DNA from 3 places in the Blastococcus carthaginiensis genome. Region 3 is predicted to be linked to each of the others. Evidence: riboswitches for the same ligand, from Rfam matches in the RefSeq annotation. Region 3 holds a riboswitch; each other region holds the start of a gene.
What was found. Region 3 has a riboswitch for S-adenosylmethionine ahead of thrC (threonine synthase). Riboswitches for the same ligand answer to the same signal wherever they lie in the genome.
Positions count from the first base shown of each region.

Region 1: it holds a riboswitch for S-adenosylmethionine, as region 3 does, so the genes downstream of both, QOZ88_RS23165 (putative leader peptide) here and thrC (threonine synthase) in region 3, are expected to answer to the same signal.
Region 2: it holds a riboswitch for S-adenosylmethionine, as region 3 does, so the genes downstream of both, QOZ88_RS00585 (bifunctional o-acetylhomoserine/o-acetylserine sulfhydrylase) here and thrC (threonine synthase) in region 3, are expected to answer to the same signal.

Region 1 covers NZ_JASNFN010000004.1:359,677-369,488, forward strand. Annotated here, with positions in the region: gene QOZ88_RS06930 (class I adenylate-forming enzyme family protein) at 1-182, shown strand, start outside; gene QOZ88_RS06935 (potassium channel family protein) at 257-1,315, shown strand; gene QOZ88_RS06940 (adenylate/guanylate cyclase domain-containing protein) at 1,540-3,054, opposite strand; gene QOZ88_RS06945 (MFS transporter) at 3,123-4,361, opposite strand; gene QOZ88_RS06950 (TetR/AcrR family transcriptional regulator) at 4,381-4,944, opposite strand; gene QOZ88_RS06955 (sugar O-acetyltransferase) at 4,941-5,537, opposite strand; gene QOZ88_RS06960 (MetQ/NlpA family ABC transporter substrate-binding protein) at 5,614-6,429, opposite strand; gene QOZ88_RS06965 (methionine ABC transporter permease) at 6,492-7,151, opposite strand; gene QOZ88_RS06970 (methionine ABC transporter ATP-binding protein) at 7,148-8,164, opposite strand; gene QOZ88_RS23165 (putative leader peptide) at 8,334-8,408, opposite strand; SAM riboswitch class I at 8,415-8,509, opposite strand; gene QOZ88_RS06975 (DUF3800 domain-containing protein) at 9,002-9,812, opposite strand, start outside.
Region 2 covers NZ_JASNFN010000001.1:126,924-136,735, reverse strand. Annotated here, with positions in the region: gene QOZ88_RS00630 (mycothiol-dependent nitroreductase Rv2466c family protein) at 1-324, shown strand, start outside; gene QOZ88_RS00625 (FecCD family ABC transporter permease) at 426-1,481, shown strand; gene QOZ88_RS00620 (FecCD family ABC transporter permease) at 1,478-2,578, shown strand; gene QOZ88_RS00615 (ABC transporter ATP-binding protein) at 2,575-3,420, shown strand; gene QOZ88_RS00610 (ABC transporter substrate-binding protein) at 3,512-4,525, shown strand; gene QOZ88_RS00605 (EamA family transporter) at 4,553-5,524, opposite strand; gene QOZ88_RS00600 (thioesterase family protein) at 5,605-6,390, shown strand; gene QOZ88_RS00595 (mechanosensitive ion channel family protein) at 6,547-7,443, shown strand; gene QOZ88_RS00590 (hypothetical protein) at 7,440-7,928, shown strand; SAM riboswitch class IV at 8,018-8,133, shown strand; gene QOZ88_RS00585 (bifunctional o-acetylhomoserine/o-acetylserine sulfhydrylase) at 8,177-9,469, shown strand; gene metX (homoserine O-acetyltransferase MetX) at 9,471-9,812, shown strand, end outside.
Region 3 covers NZ_JASNFN010000039.1:18,828-28,639, reverse strand. Annotated here, with positions in the region: gene QOZ88_RS21485 (DUF5313 family protein) at 1-100, opposite strand, end outside; gene rarD (EamA family transporter RarD) at 166-1,083, shown strand; gene QOZ88_RS21475 (DUF3263 domain-containing protein) at 1,202-1,540, shown strand; gene QOZ88_RS21470 (LytR C-terminal domain-containing protein) at 1,720-3,057, shown strand; gene QOZ88_RS21465 (alpha/beta fold hydrolase) at 3,114-6,005, shown strand; gene QOZ88_RS21460 (ABC transporter permease) at 6,092-6,958, shown strand; gene QOZ88_RS21455 (HAD family hydrolase) at 7,117-7,938, opposite strand; SAM riboswitch class I at 7,997-8,128, shown strand; gene thrC (threonine synthase) at 8,141-9,442, shown strand; gene QOZ88_RS21445 (cold-shock protein) at 9,618-9,812, shown strand, end outside.

The DNA of each region.
Region 1 (9,812 bases), on a different contig from region 3:
AGGACGACGCGGACGGCGCCGCGCTGACCGTCGAGTCCGTCATGGCCGCGGTCAACGGCAAGGTGACCCCCTACAAGCGGCTGCGCGACGTCCGGTTCATCGACGCGATCCCGGTCTCGGCGGCCGGCAAGGTGCTCAAGCGGGAGCTCGCCGCCCGCGAGCGCGAGGCCGTCGAGGGCTGAGCCGGCGCGTGCCGCCGTACCCGTTCGGGTGCGGCGGCACGCGGCCGGGCGCCGCACTCACTATCGTCCGCGGCGTGGAGGAGCAGCGGAACGGGCTGGAGACCGAGCACACCGGTGTCCGGATCGCGCACGTCGAGCAGACGCCGGTCCGCCAGGTGTGGCGCCGCGTCGTCATCGCCTTCGTCGTCCTCTTCGTCGTCGTGGTCGTGGTCTACCTGGACCGCGACGGCTACGCCGACAGCCGCGGCGACGAGATCTCGTTCCTCGACGCCGCCTACTACGCGACGGTCAGCCTCTCCACCACCGGCTACGGCGACATCACGCCGGTCACCCCCGGGGCGCGCCTGGTCAACGTCCTGCTGATCACGCCGCTGCGGATCATGTTCCTGATCGTCCTCATCGGAACGACCCTCGAGGCGCTGACGGCGCGCTCGCGCGAGGAGTTCCGCATCCACCGCTGGAGGTCCCGCGTGCGCCAGCACGTCATCGTGTGCGGCTACGGCACCAAGGGCCGCAGCGCCATCCGCTCGCTGCAGGCCAGCGGCACCCCGCTGGAGAAGATCGTCGTGGTCGACCCCGAGCCGCGCGCCATCGACGAGGCGAACGCCATGGGCCTCACCGGCATCGTCGGCGACGCCGGCCGCACCGAGGTGCTGCGCCGGGCCGCCGTCGAGCGCGCCCGGTCGGTCATCGTCGCGGCCAACCGGGACGACGCCTCGGTGCTGATCACCCTCACCGTGCGGCAGCTCAACCCGAGCGTCCCCATCACCACCAGCGTCCGCGAGGAGGAGAACGCGAACCTCCTGCGGCAGTCCGGTGCGGACACCGTCATCACCACGTCGGCGACGTCCGGCCGGCTGCTGGGTCTCTCCACCGACAGCCCGCGGGTGGTCGCCGTCGTCGAGGACCTCGTGACCGGCGGCCAGGGCCTGGACCTGCACCAGCGGACGGCGACCGCCGACGAGGTCGGGCTCGGCCCGCGCCAGCTGCGCGACATCGTGCTGTCGGTGACCCGCGGCGGGCGCACGCTGCGCTTCGACGACCCGCTGATCGGCACCCTGCAGCCCGAGGACGTGCTCGTCGTCGTGAAGGCGCACGAGCCCGGCAAGGCGATGCAGCTGCCGACGCAGTGAATCTTGTCGTCCTCCGGACGACACCGCGGCCACGTGCCGTTCCCCTGCTGCGACGAGCGCGTCCGTCGCGCCTGCGCGACCCCCTCCGGGGGCCACTCGGCACGACCGTGCACATCGTCGTCCTCCGGATCGCACCGCGGCCAACGGCCGTCCCCCTGCTGCGACGAGCGCGTCCGTCGTCCCTGCGCGGACCCCTCCGGGGCCCACTCGGGACGACCCTGCAGTCAGCGCACCCGCACCCAGGTCTGCGTCGGCTCGTCCCGTCCTCTCAGACGCACCTCCCGGTCGGCCTGCCAGTGCACCTGCTCCCCCGGTGCCGCCGTCAGCACCGTCGGCTCGCTGGCCACCGCCCGGCCCGGGTGCTCCTTGGCCAGGTCGGTGAGCCGCGCCGCCTCGTTCACCGGGTCGCCGATCACCGTGTACTCCAGCCGGCTGGCCGCCCCCACCTGACCGGCCCACACCCGGCCGCACGCGACGCCCACCCCCACGTCGACCTCCCCGGCGGTGGCGACGGCGTCGCAGATGCGCCGGGCCGCCCGCAGCGCGGCCCCGGCCGGGTCGGGGTGGTCGGCCGGAGCGCCGAAGACGCAGAGGGCGGCGTCGCCCTCGAACTTGTTCACCAGCCCGCCCTCGTCCTCGATGGCGTCGACGACGACCCCGAAGAACCGGTTGAGCAGGCCGACCATCTCCTCCGGCCCCGTGCGGCGCACCAGCGCGGTGGAGCCGGCGACGTCCACGAACAGCGCCGCGACGGTCCGCTCCTCCCCGCCCAGCGAGACACCGGTCGTCAGCGCCCGCTGGGCCACCGTCGTCCCGACGTGCCGGCCGAACAGGTCGCGCAACCGCTCCCGCTCGGCCAGGCCGGCGGCCATGGAGTTGACGCCCTCCTGCAGCAGGCCGATCTCCCCGGCGTCGTCCACCATGACGTCGACGGCGTAGTCGCCGGCGCCGACCTGTTGCACGGCCCGGCGCAGGTCGCGCAGCGGTTGCCCGACGGCGCGGGCGGTGAGCACGGTGGCCAGCGCGCCGACCAGCAGCGCGACCACCACGAGGAAGACGACGGCGGCGCGCCCGGGGCCGTCGGGGTTGCTCGGGTCCAGGTACAGCAGGACGACGCCGACCATCGGCACCCCGCTGGTGAGCCCCCAGGTGAGCAGCAGGCGGATGCGGACCCCGAGGGTGAGCGCGCCCGCGGGCGGGTGGGCGGCCAGCGCGCGGGCGGTGACGGCGCGGGCCGCCCGGGCGACCAGCAGGTAGGTGACGCCGGCGGTGACCACACCGCCGAGCAGCACGGCGACGGCGACGCGGGCGCCGACCAGCGCGTCGGGGAAGGTGAGCGCCGCGACCGCCCCCATCAGGACCGCGCCCAGCAGCCAGACGACGGCGGCGACCAGGGCGGTGTCCAGCGGGAGCCGCAGCGCCTGCCGCGCCTCCTCGACCGTGGGCCCGCGGCCGGCCATGAGCCAGCGGTTCGTGGCCCGCTGGCGCCCCAGCCCGGCGAGCACGGCCAGCGGCAGGGCGACGGCGAGGTAGGCCGCGGCCGCCCACAGCACCTCGGCGCGGCCGGTGCTGCCCCGGTCGCCCTCGACCCCGAGGAGCAGCACCACCACCGTGCCGACGCCGACCAGGTTGGCCGCGATGACCAGGCCCACGATGACCGGGACGGCCAGCCGGCCGCTCGGCGCCCACCCGGCCATGCCGGTCAGCCGGCGGCGCACGTCCTCGCCCGCGGTGGTCACGTCCGGCTCAACGAGCACGGCCCGCGCACGGCACGGGCGGGCACCCGATCGAGGTCACCGGACCATGATCACCGAGCGGACCCGCCGCCGTCCGGCCGGTTCCCCGCCGGGGTGGGAGCGGCGGCGGGACGACCCGGCAGGGCACGCCCGAGCACCAGCGCGCCGATGCCGGCGAGGACGACCCCGAGCAGCGCGACCCGCAGGCTGAAGGCGTCGGCCACGACCCCGATCAGCGGTGGGGAGAGCAGGAAGCCGATCCGCAGCAGCCAGTTGATCACCATCAGACCCTGGCCGTGCGGCAGGCCGGGGAGCTCGTCGGCGGCGTGGTAGACGGCCGGGATCAGGGTGGCGACGCCGAGACCGGCCAGCGCGAACCCGACCAGCGTGCTGGGCACCGAGGGCCAGGCGAGCGCGACGCCGAGGCCGACCGCGGCGAGCGCACCTCCGGCCCGCGCGACCCGCCGCTCGCCGAACCGGTCGACCACGCGGTCGCCGGTCAGCCGGCCGACGGTCATCGCCGCCGACAGCGCGACGAAGCCCAGCCCGGCGACGGCCGCGCCCGCCTCGAGTTCGGTGCGCAGGTAGAGCGCGCTCCAGGACGCGCCGACGTCCTCGATCAGCGCGCCGCAGGCGGCGAGCAGGCCGAGCACCGCCAGGGCCGGGACCGCGGCCCGCCGTCGCGGGCGTTCCTGCGGCGCCTCCTCGGCGACCGGCTCGGGCTCGTCGGAACCGGGCAGCACGCCACGGGAGACGACCAGTGCGACAGCGCCGAAGACCACGGCCGAGGCGCCGAGGTGCACGGGCAGCGGGATGCCCAGCCCGGCCGCCGCGGAACCGAGCAGCCCACCGGTGACCGCGCCGATGCTCCAGACGCCGTGCAGCGAGTTGATGATCGAGCGGCCGTAGAGCCGCTGCACGCGGAGGCCGTGCGCGTTCTGGGCGACGTCGACGACGGCGTCGAGGGCGCCGACCACCAGGAAGGCGGCGGCCAGGCCCAGCCAGTTCGGCGCCACGGAGACCGTCCACACGACCGCGCCGAGCAGCGCCAGGCCGTAGGAGGCGACCCGGCCGGAGCCGAACCGGCGGTTGAGCGCCGCCGACGACAGCCCGGCCAGCAGGGCGCCCAGCGGCACCGCGGCGAGCGCGGCGCCCAGCGCGGTGCTGCTCAGCTCGAGCTCGGCCTTGACCGCCGGCAGCCGGGGCACCAGCCCGGCGTAGAAGACGGCGTTGAGGAAGAAGCAGGCGGCGACGGCGCGGCGGGCGCGACGCAGCCGCGGGGGCTCGACGGACGCGGGTGCGAAGGACATGGCGGGCTCCAGCTCCCGGTCAGCCGGCGAACCGGAGCAGCGCGGCACGGATCTGCGCGGCGTCCATCGGGTCGGTGGACAGCGCGCTGTGCAGGACAAGCCCCTCGACGAGGGCGTCGACCTCGCGGGCGGTGACCGGGTCGAGGTGGCGCTCCAGGCTGCGCCGGCTCCGCGACATCCAGTCCTGGGTGACCGCGCGCAGCTCGGCGTCCCGGGCGGCGGCGACGTACAGCTCGACGGCGAGCACGAGGTCGCGCTGCGAGCCCAGCAGGTCGCCGGTGAGGTGCTCGACCAGCGCCTCGAGCGCCGCCGCGCGGTCCGGGGCGGCCGCCATGCGCGCGTCGAACCGCGCGGCGACATCGTCCACGTGCCGGGTGAAGGCGGCGGCGAGCAGCTCGGTGAGCGAGCCGAAGTGGTACGTCAGCGACCCGAGGGGCACGTCGGCGGCGCGGGCGATCGCCCGGTGCGTGGCCGCCGCGACCCCCTGCGCGGCGATGACGTCGAGCGTGGTGTCGACCAGCCGGTCGCGCCGCCCGGGGTCGTGCCGGCGGGGACGGCGGACCGTCGTCGGGTCGGCGCTCACCGGGCGGGGTCGTCCAGCCGGCGGACGACGCGCGCCGGGTTGCCGACCGCCACCACGTCGGCCGGCAGGTCGCGGGTGACCACCGCGCCGGCGCCGACGACGGTGTTCGCGCCGATGGTGACGCCGGGCAGCACGATCGCCCCGCCGCCGAGCCAGACGTTGTCGCCGATGGTGATCGGCTCGGCCGCCTCCCACTTGTCCCGACGGGGGCCCGGCTCCACCGGGTGGGTGGGCGTGAGCAGCTGGACGTTCGGGCCGATCTGCACGTCGTCCCCGATGGTGATGGGGGCGACGTCGAGGGCGACCAGGCCGAAGTTGGCGAAGCAGCGGGCGCCGATGCGGATGTTGCTGCCGTAGTCGACGCGCAGGGGCGGCCGGATCTCCGTCCCCTCCCCCACGGCGCCGAGCAGCTCCGCCAGCAGTTGCCGGCGCAGCGGGCCCTGGCGCACCGACGTCGCGTTGTAGGCGTCGGCCAGGTCGAGGGCCCGGGCGCTCTCCTCGGCGATCTCGGGGTCGTCGGCGATGTAGAGGTCGCCGGCGAGCATCCGCTCGCGCATCGTCCGGGAGTCGCCCGCACCGGGCCGGGAGCTCATAGGAACGAGCGTACACATACGCCCGGTGTGCCGGTGCGCGGGGCGGGACGCCCGTGCGGGTGCCCCGCCCCGGCGGTCAGAACGCGGCGAGGACTGCGCCCTCGTAGTTCTCCTCGATGAACTGGCGCACCTCGTCCGAGTGCAGCAGCCCCTCCAGTTCCTGGATGCGCTCGTCCCCCTCGTCGCCGGTGCGCACCACCAGGAGGTTGGCGTTGGGGTTGCCCGCCCCCTCCTCCAGCGCCAGCGCGTCCTCGGCCGGGACGAGGTCGGCCTCGATGGCGTAGTTGCCGTTGATGACCGCGATGTCCACGTCGGCCAGGGACCGGGGCACCTGCGCGGCCTCGACCTCGGAGATCTCGAGGTTCTTCGGGTTGCCCTCGATGTCCAGCGAGGTCGGCGCGGCGTCGCCGGTGTCGGCGAGGGTGATCAGGCCGTTGGCCTCCAGCAGCCGCAGCGCCCGCGCGGCGTTGGTCGGGTCGTTCGGGATGGCCGCCGTCGCGCCGTCGGGCAGGTCGGCGAGGTCGGTCAGGGTGCTCGAGTAGATGCCCAGCGGCTCGATGTGCACCGGGTCGAGCGCCTCGAAGTCGTAGCCGGCACTGGCCTCCTGCTCCTCCAGGTACGGGATGGTCTGGAAGTAGTTGGCGTCGAGTGAGCCGTCGTCCAGGGCCACGTTGGGCTGCACGTAGTCGGTGAACTCGACGATCTCCAGATCCAGGCCGGCGTCCTCGGCGAGGTTCTCGTCGATGTAGCGCAGGATCTCCGCGTGCGGGACCGGGGAGGCGCCCACCCGCAGCGGCTCGTCGGCCGCCGAGAGCTCGGCCTCGCCGCCGCAGGCGGCGACCAGGGCCGTCATCGCCGACGCGGCCAGCAGGGCGGGGAAGCGGGTGCGCATGGTGGTGTTTCTCCTCTGTGGCGGGGTGGGACGGCGGCCGGGCGGACGCCGTGGAGGTCGGATCAGGCGTGCGCGAGCGAGCGCGCCCAGCGGTCCCCGGCCCACTGGAGGGCCTGGACGATGACGAGAAGGAGGACGACGGTCGCGAGGGTGATGTCGGTGCGGAACTGCTGGTAGCCGAAGCGGATGGCGAAGTCGCCCAGCCCGCCGCCGCCGACCGCACCGGCCATGGCCGAGTAGCTGATCAGCGCGACGACGGTGACCGTGACGCCGGCGACCAGCGACGGCCGGGCCTCCGGCAGCAGCACCGTGCGCACGACGTCGCGACGGCGGGCGCCCATCGACAGCGCCGCCTCCACCTTGCCGGCGGCGACCTCGCGCAGGCTGCTCTCCACCAGCCGGGCGAGGAACGGGACGGCGCCGATGGTCAGCGGCACGATCGCCGCGGTGGAGCCGATCGTCGTCCCGACGATGCCGCGGGTGACCGGGGCGACGAGGACCAGCAGGATGATGAACGGCAGCGCGCGGCCGAGGTTCACGACCAGGCCGGCGAGCCGGTGCAGCAACGGCCGCGGGGCCAGCCCGCCCGGCGCGGTGACGGTCAGCAGCACGCCCAGCGGGACGCCCAGGAGCACGGTGACCAGGGCCGCGACCCCGACCATGTAGAGGGTCTCCCAGGTGGCGTCCAGCAGCTGGGGCCAGATGCGGTTCCAGTCGCTCACCGGGCCACCTCGGCGGTCGCGGCCACGCGCTCGACCAGGATGCCGCCGGCCCGCAACCGGTGCACGGCGTCGTCCAGCCCGGCAACCCCTCCGGTGACCCGCAGGAGCAGCCGGCCGTAGCGGCCACCGGCGACGGTCTCCACCGACCCGCCGGCGATCTCGACGGCCAGGCCCAGCTCGCCGATCAGCGTCTGGAGGACGAGGGTCTCCGGCGTCCGATCGGCGACGGTCACCCGCAGCAGGGCGCCATCGTGCGCGGCACCGGCGTCCGCCACCGGCGCCGGGAGCAGGGCGTCGCCCAGCGGCGAACCCGGCCGGGTCAGGACGTCGGCCAGCCGGCCGCCGTCGACGACCCGCCCCCGGTCCAGCAGCACGGCGCTGTCGCACACGGCCTTGACGACGGACATCTCGTGCGTGATCAGGAGGACCGTGAGGCCGAGCTCGTCCCGCACCCGGCGCAGCAGCTCCAGGACGCCCGTCGTGCTGGCCTGGTCCAGCGCGGAGGTGGCCTCGTCGCAGAGCAGCACCGTCGGCCGGACGGCGAGCGCGCGGGCGATGGCCACGCGCTGCTTCTGGCCACCGGAGAGCTGGGCGGGGCGGGCGCCGGCGCGGTCGCCGAGCCCCACGAGGTCCAGCAGCTCTCCGGCCCGCCGTCTGCGCTCGGCCCGGCCCACGCCGGAGAGCTCCAGCGGGTGCTCCACGTTCCCCGCGGCGGTGCGCGAGTCGAGCAGCTCGAAGTGCTGGAAGACCATGCCGATGGAGCGCCGCGCCTGCCGGACCTGCTCGTCCGGCAGCTCGGTCAGCAGCTGCCCGTCGACGGTCACCGAACCCGACGTGGGCCGCTCCAGCAGGTTGACCAGGCGCACCAGCGTGCTCTTGCCCGAGCCGCTGGGGCCGACGACGCCGGCGAACTCGCCGCGGTCCACCGCCAGGCTGACGCCGTCGACGGCGACGACCTCGCCGGCCTGCCCGCGGGCAGGGAAGACCTTGCGGACGTCCTTCAGTTCGATCACGGGGTGCGGTCCTCGGGGTTGAGCGGGCACGGGCGCGCGGCGACGCCGCCGGGGTTCCCGGCCGAGGGCGTGGTCGCCCGCGGTGCGCGGTGGCTGGGGTGCGCGCCCGCCGTCCGGTGGGGCGGGCGTCGCCAGGAGGCGGGAGGCGGGAGGCGGGAGGCGGGAGGCCTCAGCGGCACATGGCTGTGCCGGTCCGGCACAGGTCGACGTGCCGGCGGGCCCACGAGAGCAGCTCGTACCGCATGGTGTTCCTCCATCGGTCCTGGCAGTAGCACCCGCGCCCGCCGATGCGGGGGGTTGCTGCGACGTCGACGAGCCAGGTCTCTCAGCCGCTCCGGATGGTTGCGGGAGCGAGTCTACGGAGGAGGTCGGGGCCTTTCTCGTCCGCGACCTGCGACGTCACTCACACAGCACACCCGAGCGCGACACCACCACCACGCCGAGCGGCGGCGGGACGGGCGCTGCCCCGGGCGGACCCGGTGGGGCGCCGCCGAGCCGGCCCTCCTGACCGACGGGCGCGCTGCACGCGGGCCCCGGACGCACGAAGGGCCCGGTCTGCCGACCGGGCCCTTCGTGGTGGAGCGGGGTGGGATCTTGGCGAAAAGAGAAATCGCAGGTCAGCATGTCGAATGCGGCATGCGCCACTCGGCTTGCACACGAAATGCCCGAAGTTTGCACACGGCGCTGCCTGGTCGTGGGTTGCCGTCGCCGCTGGCGGCGACTGGACCGTGCGACGCGGTGTTGACCCCTTCTACCGGCCCATCCGGGAGGGGCTCTCCCCAACGCTTACGGTGAGCGCGGGCTAACGACCGGATCGGCGAGTCGCCCTGAACGTGGTCAGCTGGTGCGACTGGTGCAGGGCGGACACGGACACGCCCCGAACTTCGGGGTCACATGGATGACGCCGCTCATTTCATCTCGGTCGTTCGTGTCCACCAGCGGCCACAGCGCCGTCGAGTACGCGTCGTCGGTCGTCGGCTGGTAATGCCGCCACAGCGCGTAGGCAACGAGGTCGGCCGCCTGGATGACCCGGCTGGCTCGGCTGTCGGTGAACACCGGCACCTGGATCAGAGCATCCAAGCGGGCACCGCTGCGCTGCCACACGGCGGCCTGGTCCTGAATCCTGCGCTCGTGCTCGGTCCGGCGGTCATGCAGAACCAACCCGCGCTGCTCAACCGACGCCGCCTTGTTGATGCGACGAAGCATCTCGTCGAACCGGTGGAGCACGTGGTCGTAGGCCTTCGCCTCGGCAGCCTTGACGGGCCCGTACCGCTTGTGGCTGCGGTCGATCACCGCCCCCAGGAGTCGCAGCGGGTAAGCCGGGTCGGCGGGCTCGAAGTTGGCCAGTGCCGCGTAGACGTCCCCCAGGACGGCGAGGCGGACCGATGCGTCGACGGTGAGCCACTCGCTCGGCCGCGTCGCCCGATAGCCGGCCCGCGCAGGCCTGCCGCGTGTCGGCGTCTTCAGGTCCTTCGCATGCACCTCGTGCGTGTGCGGATTGAGTCCGAGCGGCCCGAGGTGCTTGGCCACCACGGCGTGCAACGCCCGCTCCAAGGGCCGGACGTCGGCCTCATGAACGGCGAGTCCGGCCAGAAGGAGGACCGGTGCCTCGTTGTGCGTCCCAGACTCGTCCAGGGCGAGCAAGTAC
Region 2 (9,812 bases), on a different contig from region 3:
GAGGACGGCGGTCGCGACGCCCAGATCCAGGCCGAGACCGACGAGGCGCTCGGCCTGGCCGGCAAGGACGTCGGAACGCCGATCCTGCACTTCCAGCCGCCGGAGGGCGTCGCCTTCTTCGGGCCGGTCATCAGCCGACTGCCGGCCGACGACGAGGCCGTCGCGCTCTGGGACCACGTCGTCGGGCTGGCCTCGTTCCCCGGGTTCGCCGAGCTCAAGCGCAGCCTGCGGGAGCGCCCGCAGCTGCCCGCGTTCGGCGTGCAGCCCGGCGAGGTCGGGCAGCAGGAGGACTGGCACGGCGGCAGCCGCCGGCAGGAGCGCTGAGCTCCCGGGAGGGGGGCCGTGCGCAGCGCGCCCCTGACGGGAGCGGCAGAGCGGGCTAAGGTAAGCCTTATCTGATCTGCCGTCCGTCCCGGGAGCTGCTCGTGGCCACCACGGTCGACGTCCCGGCACGGGGCTCGGCACGACCTCCGGCACCCCCGCTGCGCGCCCGGCGGCTGGGCACGCTGGTCCTGCTGCTGGTGCTCGTCGTCGCCGCCGCGCTGGCCAGCATCGCGATCGGCACCCGCGCCATCGGCCTCGGCGAGGTCTGGCGCTCGCTGCTCGACTCCTCCCTGTCCGGCGAGGAAGCGGTGATCGTCCGGCAGCTGCGCGTCCCGCGCACGGTGCTGGGCCTCATGGTGGGTGCGGCGCTGGGCCTGGCCGGGGCGCTGATGCAGGGCCACACCCGCAACCCGCTCGGCGATCCCGGGCTCCTCGGCGTGACCGCGGGCGCGAGCCTCGCCGTCGTCCTGGCGATCACGCTGCTGGGCGTCGGCACCCCCGGCGGCTACGTCTGGTTCGCCTTCGCCGGCGCGCTGATCGGCACCGTGCTGGTGTACGCGATCGGCTCGGCCGGGCGGGGCGGGGCGACGCCGGTCACCCTGGCCCTCGCCGGCGCGGCGCTGTCGGCCCTGCTCTACGGCCTGGTCCGCGCCATCCTGGTGAGCGACCAGCAGACGCTGGACAGCTTCCGGTTCTGGGTCGTCGGCTCGCTGGCCGGGCGGGACGCCACCGTCGCCGCCCAGGTGGCCCCCTTCCTCGCCGTCGGGCTGGTGCTGGCCCTCGTCAACGCGCCCGCGCTGAACCTGCTGGGGCTCGGCGAGGACGTCGCCCGCGGGCTGGGCCAGCGCATCTGGCTGGCCCGCTCCGTCGGGCTGGCCGCGATCACGCTGCTCTGCGGCGCCGCCACCGCCGCCGCCGGGCCCATCGCCTTCGTGGGGCTGGTCGTGCCGCACGCCGTCCGCGCGCTCACCGGCCCCGACCACCGGTGGCTGCTGCCCTGCTCCGCGCTCGCCGGCGCTGCGCTGCTGCTGGTCGCCGACGTGCTCGGCCGCGTCCTGGCGCGCCCCGGCGAGCTGCAGGTGGGCATCGTGCTCGCGCTGGTCGGCGCCCCCTTCTTCATCGCGCTCGTGCGCCGCAGCCGGACGGTGGGGCTGTGAGCGTCGACGCCCCGGCCCGCCCGACGAGCGCGCCGCCTCCCCGGCTCCGCCAGGGGCGCGCCTTCCGCGCGGGCCCCGTCTCGGGGCGGCTGCACTGGCGGCAGGTCGTCGTGCCGGTGGCCGGGTTCGCCGTGCTGGTGCTGGCGGCGGCCCTGAGCATGGGCCGCGGCGACTTCCCGATCGGCGTCGGCGACGTGCTGCGCACGCTGGTCGGCCTCGGTGAGGGGCCGCAGCCGTTCATCATCCTGGAGCTGCGGGCCCCGCGGGTGGTGGTCGGCGCGCTCGTCGGGCTGGCCCTCGGCGTCGCCGGCGCGCTGTTCCAGACCTTCGCCCGCAACCCGCTGGCCTCCCCCGACACCCTCGGCATCACCATGGGCGCCTCGGTGGGCGCCGTGGCCGCGATCGTGCTCAGCGGCAGCTCCTCGACCGGCGCGATCCTCGGCGGGCTGGGCGTCCCGCTGGCCGCCCTCCTGGGCGCGCTGGTCACCGGGGTGCTGCTGTTCGCCCTCACCTGGCGGGCCGGGGTCGACGGGTACCGGCTGGTCCTCATCGGCATCGCCCTGTGGTCGGCCGGCACCGCGCTCACCGACTGGTTGCTCACCAACGCCGAGATCTACGACGCCGCGTCGGCCTACGTCTGGATCACCGGCTCGCTCAACGCCCGCACGTGGGAGAACGCCCTGCCGCTGGGCGTCGCTGTCGCCGTGCTGCTGCCGCTCACCCTGGCCGCCGGGCGCGTGCTCGCCGTCCTCCAGTTCGGCGACGACACCGCCCGGGGGCTGGGCGTGCGGGTAGCCGGGGCGCAGGCCGCCGTCGTCCTGCTCGCCGTGTTCCTCGTGGCCTTCGCAGTCTCGGCCGCCGGGCCGATCACCTTCGTCGCCCTCGTGGTCCCGCAGATCGCCGTCCGGCTCACCGGCGGCTCGCGGCCACCGCTGCTGGCCTCGGGCATCCTCGGCGCCCTCCTCGTGGTGACCGCCGACCTGATCACCCGCACCGCGCTGCCCCAGGCGTTGCCCGTCGGCATCCTGACCGCCGTCTTCGGCGCCCCCTACCTGCTCTGGCTCCTGGTCCGTGGAAGGCGGCGAGCGACGCTGTGACCCTCGACATCGGCACCGAACTGCTGCACCACGCCGTCGCCCCCGCCGAGCCCCGGCGGGTCCGGCTCGCCGCCGAGCACGTCCGGCTGGCCTACGACGAGCAGGTGGTGGTCGACGACCTCGACCTCGAGCTGACCGAGGGCTCGTTCACCGCGATCGTCGGGCCGAACGGCTGCGGCAAGTCGACGCTGCTGCGCGCGCTCGGCCGGCTGCTGCGGCCGACGAGCGGGCAGGTGCTGCTGGACGGGCGGGCCATCGCGCGCACGTCCACCCGGGAGGTCGCCAAGGTGCTCGGGCTGCTGCCGCAGACCCCGGTCGCGCCGGAGGGGCTCACCGTCGGCGACCTCGTCGTCCGGGGCCGGCACCCGCACCAGAGCTGGCTGCGGCAGTGGTCCCGCGACGACGAGGCCGTGGTCGCCGAGGCGCTGGCCTGGACGGACATGTCCGACCTCGCGGGCCGGCCGGTCGACGCGCTCTCCGGCGGCCAGCGGCAGCGGGCCTGGATCTCGATGGCGCTGGCCCAGGGCACCGACCTGCTCCTGCTGGACGAGCCGACGACCTACCTGGACCTCTCCCACCAGATCGACGTGCTGGACCTGGTGGCCCGGCTGCACGCCGAGCGCGGCCGCACCGTGGTCCTGGTGCTGCACGACCTGAACCTGGCCGCCCGCTACGCCCAGCGGCTGGTGGCGATGAAGGACGGCGCCCTGGTGGCCTCGGGCACCCCCGCCGAGGTGCTGACCGAGGAGCTGCTCGCCGGCGTCTTCGACCTCGAGGCCCGGGTGCTGGCCGACCCGGTCACCGGGACGCCGATGGTGGTCCCGGTGCGCCGGCTCCGCTGAGCGGGCCCCTCTCGGCGCGCCAACTTAGGACAGGCTAACCTTCCTCGTCGACCGGGGATGATCACGCATCCCCTCACCCGAGGGAGTTCCGTTGCACCGCACCTCTCGCCGCCTGCTGGGCGGCCTCCTGGCCCTGGTCGTGACCGTCGGCGTCAGCGCCTGCGGGGACGACGTCGCCACCGAGGGCACCGCCCCGGCCGCCGCCGTGGGCGGCTGGCAGTTCACCGATGACCTGGGCAACACCGTCGAGCTCGACGCCGCTCCCGAGCGCGTCGCCGGCCTCAACGACGTCGTCTCCTCGCTGTGGAACTACGGCGTGGAGCCGGTGGCCACCTTCGGCCAGACCGCCACGGCCGACGACGTCGCCTTCGAGGGCAAGGACCTCTCCGAGGTGGAGATCGTGGGCGAGAGCTACGGCCAGATCGACCTCGAGCAGCTGGCCGCGGCGGCCCCGGACGTCATCGTCACCAGCGTCTACCCCACCGACCGCGAGGGGACGATCGACCAGACCCAGCCGTTCTACGGCTTCGAGAGCCTGGAGCAGCAGGAGCAGGTCGCCGAGATCGCGCCGATCATCGCCATCGCCTGGAAGGGCTCGGCCGCCGACGTCATCGACCGCACCGCCGAGCTCGCCGGGGCGCTGGGCGCCGACCTGGAGGGCGGGGAGGTGGCGCGGGCCCGCGAGGAGTTCGAGGCGGCCTCCGCCGAGCTCACCGAGGCCGCGGCCGGCGGCGTGACCGTGCTGCCCGTCGCCGCCTACGCCGACGAGGGCTTCTACATGGCCAAGGCGCGGGACGAGCCCTCGCTGCGCATGTACGCCGACCTCGGCGTCCGGTTCGTCGACCCGGGCGGTGAGGGCTACTACTGGGAGACGGCGAGCTGGGAGAACGTGCCCCAGCACCCGAGCGACGTCCTGCTGTACTCGCTGCGCGGCGCCATGACCCCCGAGGAGATGGCCACGCAGCCCACGTACGGCCTGCTGCCCGCCGTCCAGGCCGGCCAGGTGCACCCGTGGAAGTACATCGGCATGGACTACGTCGCGCAGGCCGAGTACATGGAGGAGCTGGCCGGCTGGCTCGCCGACGCCGAGGACGTCACCCCGTAGCGCGCCCCCCGGGACCCCGGCCCCGCGTCACGTCGACAGCGGGGCCGGGGTCTCCGGCACCGGGGGAGCCGACGGCGTCCGGCCGGTGCGCGCGGTCTGGGCCAGCGCGATCCCGGTGAGCACGACGAGGCCCCCCGCGACCTGCCAGCCGGTGAGCACCTGCTCCACCCACAGCCAGGCGACGACGGAGGCGAACACCGGCTCGACCGTCGCCACCAAGCCGGCCGTGGTAGGCGCCAGGTGCGGCAGCGCCGCGACCGACAACCAGAACGGCACCGCCGCACCCAGCACGACGATCCACCCGACGAGCAGCCACAGCGGCACCCGAAGGTCGCCCAGCGAGACCGGCACCGGCTCGGCGAGCACCCCGGCGTCGAACTCCCACCACGGCGCGGCGACCGCCCAGAACAGCGCCGCCGCCACGAAGCTCCAGCAGGTGAGGGTGACCGGGTCGCGGCTCGCGGTCCCGCGCTCGCCCACCAGGTAGTAGGTGGCCAGGCAGAGCGCCGCGCCGAATGCCGCCGCCACCCCCAGCGCGTCCAGCGACCCGCCGCCCTCCCACACCTGCGCGACGAGCACCAGCCCGGACAACGAGAGCAGCAGCGCCGCCCACAGCCGGCTGCGCACCCGCTCGCGGCGCACCAGCCAGACGTAGAGCGCGATGAAGACCGGCGCGGTCATCTCGAACACCAGCGCGATGCCGACCGGCAGCCGCCCGATGGCGACGTAGTACAGGAACTGGGTCAGCGCGACGCCCACGACGCCGAAGACGGCGAGCAGCGGCAGCTCGCGGGGCCGCACCCGCAGCCGGCCCGGGGCGGCGAGCGCGAGCACCGCCAGCAGCACGAGCGCGGCGCCGGTGCAGCGCAGCGCGGTCAGCCGGGTCGGCGACACGCCCGCCTGGAGGGCCAGCGTGGAGACCGTGCCGTTGACGGCGAAGAAGGCCGCCGCGCCCAGGGTGAAGGCGTAGCCGAGGGCAGGGCGGACGGTGCGGGGCACGCGCGCACGGTAGCGGGCAACGGCGACCGAGACACCTACCGGCCCGACCGGGCGGCGACCGGGGGCGGCAGACTCCTCCCGTGGACGTTCCGGAGGCCCTCTACCTGCCCGACGGCGACGGCTTCACCGCCACCGCCCTGACCATCGGCCCGTGGGACAACGGGTACCAGCACGCCGGCCCCCCGGCCGCGTTGCTGCTCCGCGCCGCCGAGGAGGCCGGCGGCATCGAGGGCGGGCAGACGGTCCGGATGGCCTACGACATCCTGGCGCCGGTACCGGTCGGCCCGGTGCGGGTGCGCACGTCGGTCGTCCGGCCCGGCCGGCGGATCGAGCTGGTGGAGGCGGTCCTCGACGCCGGGGGCCCGCCGCTCATGCGGCTGTCCGCCTGGCGGATGCGCTCCCGCGACGACGCCGCGCCCGAGACCCCGCTGCCGCACCCGGCGCCGGCCGGGCCGGAGGAGAGCCGCCCCGAGCGCGCGGCGTTCTTCACCAGCGAGGTGGCCTACCACCGGGCGCTGGACTGGCGGTTCGCCGCGGGGACGTTCAACGGGCCCGGCCCGGCCACGGCGTGGACCCGCGCGGAGTGCGCGCTCGTCGCCGGGGAGCCGATGACGCCGCTGCAGCACCTGCTGGTCATGACCGACGCCGCGAGCGGCATCTCGGCCACCCTGGACTGGACGCGGGCGACGTTCGCCAACGTCGACCTCTCGGTGGCCCTGCAGCGGCCGCCGCGCGGGGAGTGGCTGGGGATGGACGCCGCGACCGTGCACGGCGGCGCGGGCGCCGCGCAGTGCAACGCCCTCCTCTTCGACGCCGACGGGCCCATCGGCCGGTCCAGCCAGTCGCTGTTCGTCGAGCCGCGGTGAGCGGGCCGTGAGGGATCTCTCCACGGGCGCTGTGCCGCAGGTCAGCGGCGCGTCCGCCGGTCGGCGCGGCGGTACGCTCCGGATCCGGTTGGCATCGCCGCCCGGCGGTGCGCAAGGTGGGAGGGTCGCTTCCCCCGACGATCGGAGTGCTGCCCCGTGGACGCGCTGAGAGACGTGCTCGACTGGCTGTCCGGGCGGGGTCTCGAGGTCGTGCTCATCGTCCTCGGCTCGGTCCTGCTGGCCCGCTTCGTGGGCTGGGTCGGCGGCAGGATCACCGACCGGATCGACCGCAACTCCACCGGCGGCGACGCGCTGGTCCGGTCGGAGGCGGCCAAGCACCGCCACTCGCTGACCCAGGTGCTCACCTGGGCCCTGGTCGTGCTCATCTACTCGATCTCGGTGTTCTTCATCCTCGACCGCCTCGGCATCCCGGTGACCGGCCTCGTCGCGCCGGCGACCGTGCTGGGCGTGGGCCTGGGCTTCGGCGCGCAGCGCATCGTCGGCGACGTGCTGGCCGGCTTCTTCATCATCACCGAGCGCCAGTACGGGTTCGGCGACGTCGTCTCCATCCAGGTGGTCGGCGGCGGCGACCCGGCCAACGGCACGGTCGAGGACGTCACCCTGCGGGTCACCCGCGTGCGCTCCCCCGACGGCGAGGTGGTGACCGTGCCCAACGGCCAGATCGTCAAGGTCGTCAACCTGTCCCGCGACTGGGCGCGCGCCGTCGTCGACGTCCCCGTGCCGACCACCGTGGACGTGACCCGGGCCAACGAGATCCTGCGCGGGGTGGGCCGGGAGGCGTTCCGCGACCCGGCGATGCGGCCGCTGCTGCTCGACCCGCCCACCGTGATGGGCGTCGAGACCCTCGGCCTGGACGAGGTGAACGTCCGGGTGGTCGCCCGCACGCTGCCCGGCAAGCAGTTCGAGGTCGGGCGCGACCTGCGCGCCCGCATCGTCCAGGCCTTCCGCAACCAGGGCATGCAGGTGCCGCAGCCCACGACCGCGGTCATGGCGCAGGACGGCGCGACGGCCGTCCAGGAGGGAGCCCGGTGACCCCGTCCGACGAGCGTCGCGACCCCACCGCCCGGGCCTCCGAGGAGCCCACGGTCAGCACCGCCCCCGCCGCCGCGCCCGGCTCGCCCGCCGACAGCGCGTCGCCGGCGCCGCGGCACGGCTGGTGGGCGGCGATCCCCCGCCGGCTGGGCCGCGCCCGCACCTCCACCGTCGTGCTCGCCGTGCTCTTCGTCGCGGTCTTCGCGCTCTGGCTCAACGTCAAGCCGCCGGTGCCCGGGGCCACCCCGCCGGCCGAGGACACCGGCGTCACCGAGCCCACCGACCCGGCGGGCACCACCGAGCCGACGCAGACGGAGGAGGCGGAGCCGACGGAGGAGCCGGCGACGACGACGCAGCAGTCCGAGCCGACGCCTCGACCGACCACCACCGCCCCCTCCTCGCCGGGCGCCACCACGACGGCACCGGAGACGACCGCCCCCGCGCCGACCGGCGGCGCGGGCGGGGAGACGGCGCCCGGCTCGTAGGCCGCTGGGGCCGGTGTTCCACGTGGGACATCGCTGCGCCGGCCGGGGCGGGTGTGCGGTGCTCTGCGGCGCGTCCTACGATCACGTCGGCTCCTGAGAGGCAGCGCGAAGCACCTGGCTGGCTGCCCGGCAACCTCAACTCCGTCTGAGGTGCTCCAGGGGAAGAGCCGGCCGGCCGGCGTCCCGCCACCGGCAAGGACGGAGTTCCCGTGCGCCGCGGGATCTCCCGCGAGCGAAGGAGACGGCGCATGACCGACCCGCAGAGCTGGAGCTTCGAGACCCGGCAGATCCACGCCGGCACGAGCCCCGACCCCACGACCGGCGCCCGCGCGCTGCCGATCTACGCGACCACCGCCTACCAGTTCCGCGACACCCAGCACGCCGCGGACCTCTTCGCGCTGGCCGAGATGGGCAACATCTACACGCGGATCATGAACCCGACGCAGGACGCGCTCGAGCAGCGCGTGGCGTCGCTGGAGGGCGGCGTCGCCGCGCTCGCCGTCGCCTCCGGCCAGGCCGCGGAGACCCTCGCCATCCTCAACCTCGCCGAGGCCGGCGACCACATCGTGGCCTCCGCGTCGCTGTACGGCGGCACCTACAACCTGCTGCACCACTCGCTGCCGAAGATGGGCATCACCGTCTCCTTCGTCGAGGACCCCGACGACCCGGAGAACTGGCAGTCGCTCGTCCAGGAGAACACCCGCGCGTTCTTCGCCGAGTCGATCGGCAACCCCAAGGGCGACATCCTCGACATCGAGGCCGTCGCCGGGGTCGCCCACCGCAACGGCGTCCCGCTGATCGTCGACAACACCATCGCCACGCCGTACCTGGTGCGGCCCCTGGAGTTCGGCGCCGACGTCGTCGTCCACTCGGCCACCAAGTACCTCGGCGGCCACGGCACGGTCGTCGCCGGGCTGATCGTCGACGGCGGCTCGTTCGACTGGACCGGCGGCCGGCACCCGATGTTCACCACCGCCGACCCCACGTACCACGGTGTCGTCTACGCCGACCTCGGCGCGCCGGCGTTCGCGCTCAAGGCGCGGGTGCAACTGCTGCGCGACCTCGGGCCGGCGGTCTCCCCGTTCAACGCCTTCCTGGTGGTGCAGGGAATCGAGACGCTGTCGCTGCGCATGGAGCGGCACGTGCAGAACGCCCAGCGGGTGGCCGAGTTCCTCGAGGCCCACGACGCCGTCGAGCGGGTCAACTACCCCGGCCTGCCCTCCTCCCCGTGGCACGCGGCCCAGCAGAAGTACGCCCCGAAGGGCGCCGGCGCCGTGCTCACCTTCGAGCTGCACGGCGGCGTGGAGGCCGGGAAGCGGTTCGTGGAGGCCCTCGAGCTGCACAGCCACGTCGCCAACATCGGCGACGTGCGCAGCCTGGTCATCCACCCGGCCTCGACGACGCACTCGCAGCTGACCCCGGAGGAGCAGCTCACCGCCGGCGTCACGCCGGGCCTGGTGCGCCTCGCCGTCGGCCTGGAGGGGATCGAGGACATCCTCGCCGACCTGGAGGCCGGGTTCCGCGCCGCCAAGTCCGCCTGACATGGGCGGGTGGGTCGAGGGGGATCCGGCGGGCGACCGGCGGTTCCTCGACCTGCCCGCCCCGTTCGAGCTGGAGCGCGGCGGGAGCCTGCCCGGGATCCGGATCGCCTACGAGACCCGGGGGACGCTCGCCCCGGACGGCGGCAACGCCGTGCTGGTCGAGCACGCGCTCACGGGCGACAGCCACGTCGTGGGCGCGGCCGGCCCGGGCCACCCGACGCCGGGCTGGTGGGGCGGCGTCGTCGGCCCCGGCGCCGCGCTGGACACCGACCGCTTCTTCGTCGTCTGCGCGAACGTCCTCGGCGGCTGCCAGGGGACGACCGGGCCGTCGTCGGCGGCGCCG
Region 3 (9,812 bases):
CGGTGGTGTCGGCCAGCACCCACGGCGCCAGCTCGCGGGGCAGCCCGCCGCCGTACGCGTACCAGACCCACTGCAGGGGGCCGGGGTGCCGCGTGCTCACGCCCTCGACGGTAGGCCCATCCGGCCGCACGCGGCCGGTCCCGGCCCCGGGCGTACGGTGCCGCCGTGGACGAGCGTCGCCTGGGGGTGGTCTCCGGGCTCGGCGCCTACGCCCTCTGGGGCATCTTCCCGCTGTACTTCCCGCTCCTGGAGCCCGCCGGCGGCCTGGAGATCGTGGCCCACCGGGTGCTCTGGTCGCTGCTCTTCGTCGGGCTGCTCCTCACCGCCGTCCGCCGGTGGGGGCACGTGCGGGCCGCGGTCTCCAGCCCCCGCACGCTCGTGGTCCTGGCGGGCGCGGCGGTGCTGATCGCCACGAACTGGCTGATCTACGTCTACGGCGTCAACTCCGGGCAGGTCGTGGAGACCTCGCTCGGCTACTTCATCAACCCGCTGGTCAGCGTGCTCCTGGGCGTGGTCGTCTTCGCCGAGCGGCTGCGTCCCCTGCAGTGGGTCGCCGTCGGCATCGCGGCCGTCGCCGTCGTGGTGCTGACCGTCGACTACGGGCGCCCCCCGTGGATAGCCCTCGGCCTGGCGCTGTCCTTCGGCCTGTACGGGCTGATGAAGAAGCTGGTCCGGGTCGAGGCGGCGCCGGGGTTGTTCCTCGAGACGGCGCTGGTCGCGATCCCGGCCGGTGTGGTCCTCGCCGTCCTGCACGGCGGCGGCACGGGCACGTTCGCCAACGCGGGCGCCGGCCACGCCCTGCTGCTGGCCAGCGCCGGCGTGGCGACGGCGGTGCCGCTGCTGCTGTTCGCCGCGGCGGCCCGGCGCATCCCGCTCTCGACGGTCGGTCTGCTGCAGTACCTGACCCCGCTGATGCAGCTGGCGATCGGCGTCTTCGTCTACGACGAGCCCATGCCCCCGGCCCGGCTGGCCGGCTTCGTCATCGTCTGGGTGGCGCTGGCGGTCTTCACCGCCGACACCTGGCGACACGCCCGGGCCGGGGCGCGCCGAGCCGCCCGCGACGCGGTGGTCGCCACGCCCTGAACGGGTAGCCGGGCCCGCCGTGTCGCGGGGCCCGGAATCGTCGGAGGGCGGCGCTACCGTCGTGCCCGAGCCGCCGGGAGCGCCCGGTCGGTGGAGCAGCTCAGGAGATGGTCCGACGATGAACAGCGACCCAGCCACCGTGGTCTCCCCGCCCCGGGTCGACGGGTCAGGGGAGGGATCCGTGCAGGCCGGAGGCGCAGGCCTCTCGCGGCGCGAGCACGAGATGCTCGGTTTCGAGCGCCAGTGGTGGCGGCGTGCCGGCGCGAAGGAGACGGCGATCCGCGACCTGTTCGACACGACGCCGACCAGGTACTACCAGGCGCTCAACGCCCTGGTCGACCGCCCCGAGGCGCTGGCGGCCGACCCGCTCCTCGTGCGGCGCCTGCGCCGGGTGCGGACGGCGCGGCAGCGGACGCGTTCCGCGCAGGTCCTGGGCAAGGGGAATGACATGGATTAGATTTGCTCACCGTGGGCAGGCACGCCGCGTCAGGCAGTGACGGACTGGGTCAGGGACACGTGTCTCCAGCCGCTGGGCGGCGCCGGACCGACACCCCGGAGGGGTCCTTCCCCCACGCCGGCCTGAGCGACCACCCGACCGCTACCGGGCGCGACCGCGCCGGCCTTCGGCGTGACGTCGTGGCGGATGCCCCCGCCGAGGCGGCCCGCCAGATCTCCCGCTCCCGGCTGCCGCTACCGCCCGTGCCGGCCGGCCCGCGCGCCGCGGGTGCCTCCGCACCGGCCGGTCCGCGCGCCGGGGCCGTCCCCGCACCGCACACCAGCGCCGCGCCGTTCCGCGCGGTGCCCTCGCCCGCTCCGGCCCCCGTCGTCCTCGGGGACGTCCCCGCGCCGGCCCGCGCCGCCGACCTCCCCGCGCCGGCCCGCGCCGCCGACCTCTCCGCGCCGGTTCGCGCCGCCGACGTCCTCGCGCCCCGGGGCGCCGACGCGCCGCTGCCCGCCGCCCACCTCCCGGGCAGGGCCGCCCGCCCGACGGGCCTCCTGGTCGACGACGAGCCGCTGGCCAGCACCGGTCCGGCCCGCGGCCTGGGCCGCAGCGCCCCCGCGCCGCGCGTTCCCCGCGTGCCGCGGCAGACCACCCCGTCCGGCGCGCCCTCGTCCTCCTACGGCGACTGGACCAAGCCCTCGCGCACCGACGAGACGGGCCGCTCGCGGCTCGGGCCGGCGGCGCTGCAGGCGCCGGCCACCACGGCGATCCCCGAGCGCGGCACCGCCGCCCGCCGCGATGACATGGCCGACCTCGGCTACGACGACTTCGGCCACGACGGGCCCGCCTACGACGACGCCCACGACCTCGATGCCGAGCTCGCCGCTACCGCAGCCGGCGCAGCCAAGGTGAAGGGCGGCCGTGCCGCCTACCGCGCCGAGCGGCAGGCGGCCGACGCCGCGCGTCGGAAGGCGGCCAAGCGCAGCGGCACCCCCGAGGTGATCTTCGACGACGAGCCCGAGCGCAAGCCGCGCCGGGTGCTCAAGGGCCTGGTCGCCATGGCCGTCGTGGCCGGCGCGGTCCTCGGCGTCTACACGGTCACCGCTCCGGAGAAGGAGGAAGCCGCCGCCGCCACGTCCGCCCCTGCCAGCGCGCCGACCGTCGCCGTCCCCACGGCCGCCCTGCCGCCGCTGCCGGAGAACCCCGTGGTCGTCGAGCCGGTGATCACCACCCCGGTGCGCGTGCCCGTCACCGTCCTCAACGCCACGAACATCAGCGGCCTCGCCGCCACGATCTCCGGTGCCGTCGTCGCCGGCGGCTGGGAGTCGCCGGGTGTCGGCGCCTACCCGGGCACCGACGTGTCGGCCACCACCGTCTTCTTCACCGAGGGCGACGAGCAGCAGCGCCAGGCCGCGCTGCAGCTGATCGACCAGTTCCCCGAGCTCGCCGGCCCCGCGCCGCGCTTCTTCGACGTGGCCGACGCCCCCGCGCCGGGGCTGGTCATCGTCGCCACGGGCAACTGGCAGCCCTGATCCCGGCCGGTACCGACGCCCGGAACACCGGCCGACCCCCGGCCGTTGGGGCCTTCGTGCGTTCCCTCCGCGGGCTCGTGCGTCCCCGCCCGCGCCCCGGTGCGCGCGCTGCGGCCGCCGCCCTGCTCGCCTTCGCCCTGCCGGCCGGTTCGTTCGTGCTCGCGCCTCCGGCGGGCGCCGCCGAGGTGCGCACGGAGGAGGCCCGGGTGCCCTCGGGCTCCGGCGAGGACGCCGTCGAGCTCGACACCACGCTGTACCTCCCCGACACCGACGAGCCCGCGCCCGCGGTCGTGCTCGCGCACGGCTTCGGCGGCAGCAAGCGCTCGGTCGCCGACGACGCCGCCGACCTGGCCGACCGCGGGTACGTCGTCCTCACCTACTCCGCCCGGGGGTTCGGGGAGAGCACCGGGCGGATCGGGCTCAACGACCCCCGTTACGAGATCGCCGACCTCTCCAGGCTGCTCGACCTGCTGGCCGGGCGCGAGGAGGTCGAGCTCGACGCCGCCGGCGACCCGAGGGTGGGGGTCGCCGGCGGGTCCTACGGCGGGGCGCTCGCCCTGCTCGGTGCCGCCTACGACGAGCGGGTCGACGCCATCGCGCCGCAGATCACCTGGCACTCGCTGACCACGTCGCTCTTCCCGTCGCAGACCGGCGAGCTGGCGGCCGACACGGTCGCGGCGGTCCCGCAGACGGAGGCGGCCGGCGTCTACAAGCGGCTGTGGGCGGGGCTCTTCTTCGGCATCGGCTCGGCGTCGGGCGGCCTGCTGGACGCTCTCGGGGGCGGCGGCGGGGCCGGCAGCGCCGCGCTGCCCGCCGGCCTGCCCGAGCAGCTGCTCGAGCGGACCGCCGCGGATCCGGAGGCCGCCGAGCTGCTGCTCACCTGCGGCCGGTTCCGGATCGAGGTCTGCGAGGCCTACCAGACGGCCGCGTCCACCGGCACGCTCACGCCGGAGGTCGCCGCGGTGCTCGACCGCAGCAGCCCGGCCGGCGTCCTCGACCGCATCGACGCGCCGACGCTGCTGGTCCAGGGGACCCAGGACTCGCTCTTCGGCCTCGGCCAGGCCGACGCGAACGCGCGCGGGATCGCCGCGGACGGGACCCCGGTCAAGGTGGTCTGGTTCGCCGGCGGCCACGACGCCCCCTCGTCGGACGTGCAGGCGCAGGACCTGCGCGACCAGGTCGCCGGCTGGTTCGACTGGCACCTGCGGGGGCAGGGCGAGGACCCCGGGACCGGCTTCGAGTTCCCCGCGCCCACCGGTCTCGGCGCCACGATCGGCCGGGTGCAGGGCGGCGACCAGACCGTCGCGGCGGCCGCCTATCCCGGGCTGGACGGCGCCGAGCCGGCCACCCGCCGGGGGGTGACAGTGTCCGGCCCCGTGCAGCCCGTCGTCACCCCCGCCGGCGGCACGCCTGCCGCGCTCACCACCGTGCCCGGGCTGGGTGCGCTGACCTCCGCACTGGGGGGCGCGACCGCGGAGATCCCCGGTCAGTTCGCCGCCTTCGACAGCGCCCCGCTGGAGGCCCCGGTGGAGGTCGTCGGCGCCTCGACCGTCGACCTCGCGGTCGCCTCGCCCAGCGGCAGCGCCACCCTGTTCGCCAAGCTCTACGACGTCGGCCCGGACGGCGCGACCACGCTGCCCGGCGGGCTGGTCGCGCCCCTCGCGCTCACCGGCATCTCCACCGATCCCACCGCCCCGACGCGGGTGAGCGTCACGCTCCCGGGCATCGTGCACCGCTTCGAGACCGGTCACACGATGCGCGTGCTGGTCTCCTCCACCGACCAGGCGTTCGCGCTGCCCGACGAGGCGGCCGTCTACTCGGTCGGGCTGGCCTCGGACGTCGCCCCCAACGGCGTGGCCGCCGGTGAGGCGACCCTGGCCGCCCCCGAGGTGGACGGCCGCGACGAGTCCGCGGCCGGTACCTCGCGCTGGTGGGTGCTGCTCGCCGTCCTCGCCGGCCTCGGGCTGCTGGGCTGGCTGGTTGCCCGCTGGTGGGGCAGCCGCCGCGACCGGCGAATCTCGGAGGTCCAGCCGGACGGCGAGGACGTCCCGCTGCGCTTCACCGGCGTGACCAAGGCCTACAAGGACGGCTTCGTCGCCGTCCGCGACCTCTCCTTCGAGGTGCGACGCGGCCAGGTGCTCGGCCTGCTCGGGCCCAACGGCGCCGGCAAGACGACGTCGCTGCGGATGCTCATGGGTCTCATCCGGCCCACCGACGGGCGGATCAGCGTCTTCGGGCACGCCGCCGGCCCCGGGGCGCCGGTGCTGTCCCGGCTCGGCTCCTTCGTGGAGGGCACCGGTCTGCAGCCGCACCTGTCCGGCCGCGACAACCTGACCCTCTACTGGGCCGCCACCGGCCGGCCGGCCGAGGACGCGCACATGGACGAGGCGATCGCCGTCGCCGGCCTCGGTGCCGCGATCGACCGGCCGGTGCGCCGCTACAGCCAGGGCATGCGCCAGCGGGTCGCGATCGCCCAGGCGATGCTCGGGCTGCCCGACCTGCTGGTGCTCGACGAGCCGACCAACGGGCTGGACCCGCCGCAGATCCACGCCATGCGCGAGGTGCTGCACGACTACGCGGCGACCGGCCGCACGGTCATCGTCTCCAGCCACCTGCTCAGCGAGATCGAGCAGACCTGCAGCCACGTCGTCGTCATGGCCAAGGGGCAGAAGATCGCGCAGGGCACGGTCGAGGAGATCGTCGGTGCCGGCGGTTCGGTGCTGGTCGGCCTGGCCGACGGCGCCGACACCGACCGGGCGATCGCCGTCCTCGCCGGCCTGCCCGGGGTCACCGCCGGGCGCGCGGACGACGGCCTGGTCGCCGAGCTCGACGGCGCGCGGCGGGCCGACGTGCTGCAGGCGCTGGTGTCCGCGGGCATCGCCGTCGAGCAGTTCACGCCGCGACGCCGGCTGGAGGACGCCTTCCTGGCGCTGGTGGGGGAGTCATGACGACGGGCACCCGCGAGGACGACGGCCGAGGGAGCATCGCAGGGAGCGCCAGCGACCGAGGAGCGGATCGAGGCCGGAGTCGAGCCATGACGCAGCACGTGCAGCCCACCGGCGCGGTCGCCGGCTACCGGCCGGAGCGGACGCTGCGGCTGTCGGTCGAGCTGCGCCGGCAGTTCAAGCGGCGGCGGACCCTCGGCGTCTTCGCCCTGATGGTCGCGCTGCCGCTGGTGCTCATCGCCGCGCTGCAGCTGGGCGCCAGCGAGGAGGCTGCGGAGAACACGCGGATCAACCTGGTCGACGTCGCGACGGCGAGCGGGCTGAACTTCACCCTCTTCGTGCTGTTCGCGACCACCGGCTTCTTCCTCGTCGTGGTGTACGCGCTCTTCTTCGGCGACACCGTGGCGGTCGAGGCGCAGTGGGGGTCGCTGCGGTACGCGCTGGCCACCCCGGTGCCGCGGATGCGGCTGCTCCGGCAGAAGTGGCTGGCGGCGCTGGTGCAGTCGGTCGCCGCGCTGCTCACCCTCGCGGCGGTGGCGGTGGTCGCCGGGGGGATCGCGTTCGGCTTCGGGGACATCCGGACCCCGGTCGGCGTGGGGATCGACCAGGGCGAGGGCATGCTGCGGCTGGCCGGGATGCTGGGCTACCTCGCCGTCCACCTGCTCGTCGTCGGCGCGCTGGCGTTCTGGTTCTCCACCATCACCGACGCGCCCCTGGCCGCGGTCGGCGGGGCGGTGTTCACCATGTTCGTCTTCGCGATCCTCGACCAGGTGGAGCAGCTGGGGTCCATCCGCGACTGGTTCCCGACGGCGGAGGAGTTCGCCTGGACCGACCTGCTCCAGACACCCATCGACGACGGCGACCTGTTCCGCGGCGTGATCCAGTCGCTGGTCTACATCGCCGTCTTCACCGCGCTGGGCTTCCGCCACTTCGCCCGCCGCGACGTGACCAGCTAGTACTGCGGCCGGCAACGCTCGCCTGCGTCCCGAGACCGCCGCTGATGGCGACGGAGTGCGCAGATGGTCAGTTTTCGGCACGGGAACGGCGCATCTGCGCACACTGTCCTGGCCGCAAGAGTGGAGGGGGCACCGCAAGAGCGGGGACGGCGGCTCGCCTACAGGCTCTGCCGCACCGCCTGGGCCCAGCCCTCGCCCATGGCGCCGGCGGTGACCGCGGCGTTGGGGACGGCGGCGAGCGCGTCGGCCATGCCGTCGACCGCGGCGCCGTTCGCGGTGATCCACAGCCGGCCCACCGCGGGCGCCATGTCCAGGTCGCTGACGCTGTCCCCGATGGCCACGGCGTCGGCGGGGGAGAGGCCGCGGCGCTCCAGGTCCCAGGCGATCGCCGCGCCCTTGGAGATGCCGCGCGGCATCAGGTGGTAGACCCGCGGCGGGGCGGCATCGTCGGCCAGCCCCATCCACGAGGCGGCGGGGATCGCCCCGTTGTCCTTGAGCGTCAGCCAGCCCGTCCCGCGCTCGGCCAGCCAGGCGTCGACGGCGAGCGGATCCACCCGGCCGCGGAGCAGCGCGTCCGTGGCGTGGGTGGCGTGCCAGGGGGCGTGCCACTCCAGCCGCCCCGGGTGCGCGGCGACCAGGTCCTCGACGACGCCGAGCTCGGCCATGACGTCCATCGGGGTGCGGTCCCCGTACTCCGGGGGCAGCGCGCCGCGCAGCCGGTGCGTGGTGCGCCCCGAGCCCCAGCCGATGGTGGCGCCCAGCTCGGCGATGGCGCCGTCGGCGGCGAAGATGCGCGCGGCCTCCACCACCTGCTCGTAGGTGCGGCCGCTGACCAGCACCAACGCCGCCCCGGCACGGTGCAGGTCCAGCAGCGCGCCGGCCGGCCCGTCGGTCAGCTCCCGCCCCGCCGTGTGCCAGAACGAGCCCCGCGGGCCCACCATCGTGCCGTCGAGGTCGGTGTAGACGACGCGCGCGCTCACCAGGCCATCCTGTCCCGCCGCCGGGCGCCCGCCGCGACTGGGTAGAGTTCACGCCGTTCACTCATCCAGAGGGGCAGAGGGACACGGCCCGATGAAGCCCCGGCAACCGCCGTCCGCGCGTGCTCCGCGCGGCGGGAGGTGCCAATTCCGTCCCGCGCGGCTCGACGGCCCGCAGCGGGGAAGATGAGGAGGTAGTCGTCGCATGACCCTCACCGCACCCGGATCCGTCCAGGCCGACTCCAGCGCCGGCGGCCCCGTGCCCCCGTGTCCCGCCCGCGGGCTGGTCTGCCGCAACTGCGGCGCCACCTTCGGTCTCATCGCCCAGCACGCCTGCGCCGAGTGCTTCGGCCCGCTGGAGGTCGACTACGACCCCGAGCTGATGAAGGCCGTCACCCGCGAGCAGATCGAGGCCGGGCCGCAGAACATCTGGCGGTACGTGGCCCTGCTGCCGGTGGGTCAGGACCAGGCCGACCGCGTCTCGCTCGACCCGGGCATGACCCCGCTGGTCCGCGCCGACCGGCTCGCCGCCGAGCTCGGCCTCACCGGCGGCCTCTGGGTCAAGGACGACTCGGCCAACCCCACCCACTCCTTCAAGGACCGCGTGGTCAGCCTCGCCGCGACCGCCGCCAAGGGCCTGGGCTACACGAAGATCGCCGCCGCCTCCACCGGCAACCTGGCCAACTCGGTCGCCGCGCACGCCGCGCGGGTCGGCCTGCCGTCGTTCGTCTTCATCCCGAGCGACCTGGAGCCGGGGAAGATCGTGCAGTCGGCGGTCTACGGGCAGACGCTGGTCGCCGTCGACGGCTCCTACGACGACGTCAACCGGCTGACCAGCGAGCTCGGCGAGACCGACGAGTTCGAGGACACCGCCTTCGTCAACCAGAACGTCCGGCCCTACTACGCCGAGGGTTCCAAGACGATGGGGTACGAGATCGCCGAGCAGCTCGGCTGGCGCATCCCGGCCCAGGTCGTCATCCCCATGGCGTCCGGGTCGCTGCTGACCAAGGTCGACAAGGCCTTCCGGGAGCTGACCGCGGCCGGCCTCGTCGAGGCCACCGAGTGGACGATCTACGGCGCCCAGTCGGCCGGCTGCGACCCGATCGCCACCGCGTTCGACAACGGTTGGGACGTCGTCAAGCCGGTGAAGCCCACGGGGATCGCGAAGTCGCTGAACATCGGCAACCCGGCCGACGGCCCCTACGCCCTCGACGCGATCCGGCGCACCGGGGGTGCGGTCGCCCGCGTGGGCGACGACGAGATCGTCCAGGGCATCCGCGACCTCGCCCGCACGACCGGCGTGTTCGCCGAGACCGCCGGCGGGGTGACCGTCGCGGTGCTGCGCAAGCTGGTCGAGAGCGGTCGGCTGGACCCGGCGAAGGAGACCGTCGTCCTCAACACGGGGGAGGGGCTGAAGACCCTCGACCCGCTCGAGCCCGTCGTCGGCCCGACGCACCGCGTGGAGCCGTCGCTCAGGTCGGTGCGGGCCGCCGGCCTCATCGGCTGAGCCGCGGGTCGCCCGATCCGGCAACACAGCGGCGGGGAAGCCTCTGCACCCGGCGGGTGCTGATGTACCTTCTCGCGCGGTTCCAGTTCCATGTTCGTGGTATGCGGGCGGAAGAGCTAGGCCCGGCCCTCCGATCCAGAGGGGCCGTCCGCACGCACGAAACGTGGGAGCACACGTGGCACAGGGCACCGTGAAGTGGTTCAACGCCGAGAAGGGCTTCGGCTTCATCGCCGTCGACGGCGGCCAGGACGTCTTCGTCCACTACTCGGCCATCCAGATGGACGGGTACAAGAGCCTCGACGAGGGTCAGCGCGTCGAGTTCGAGGTCGTCCAGGGCGCCAAGGGCCCCCAGGCCGACGCCGTCCGCAGC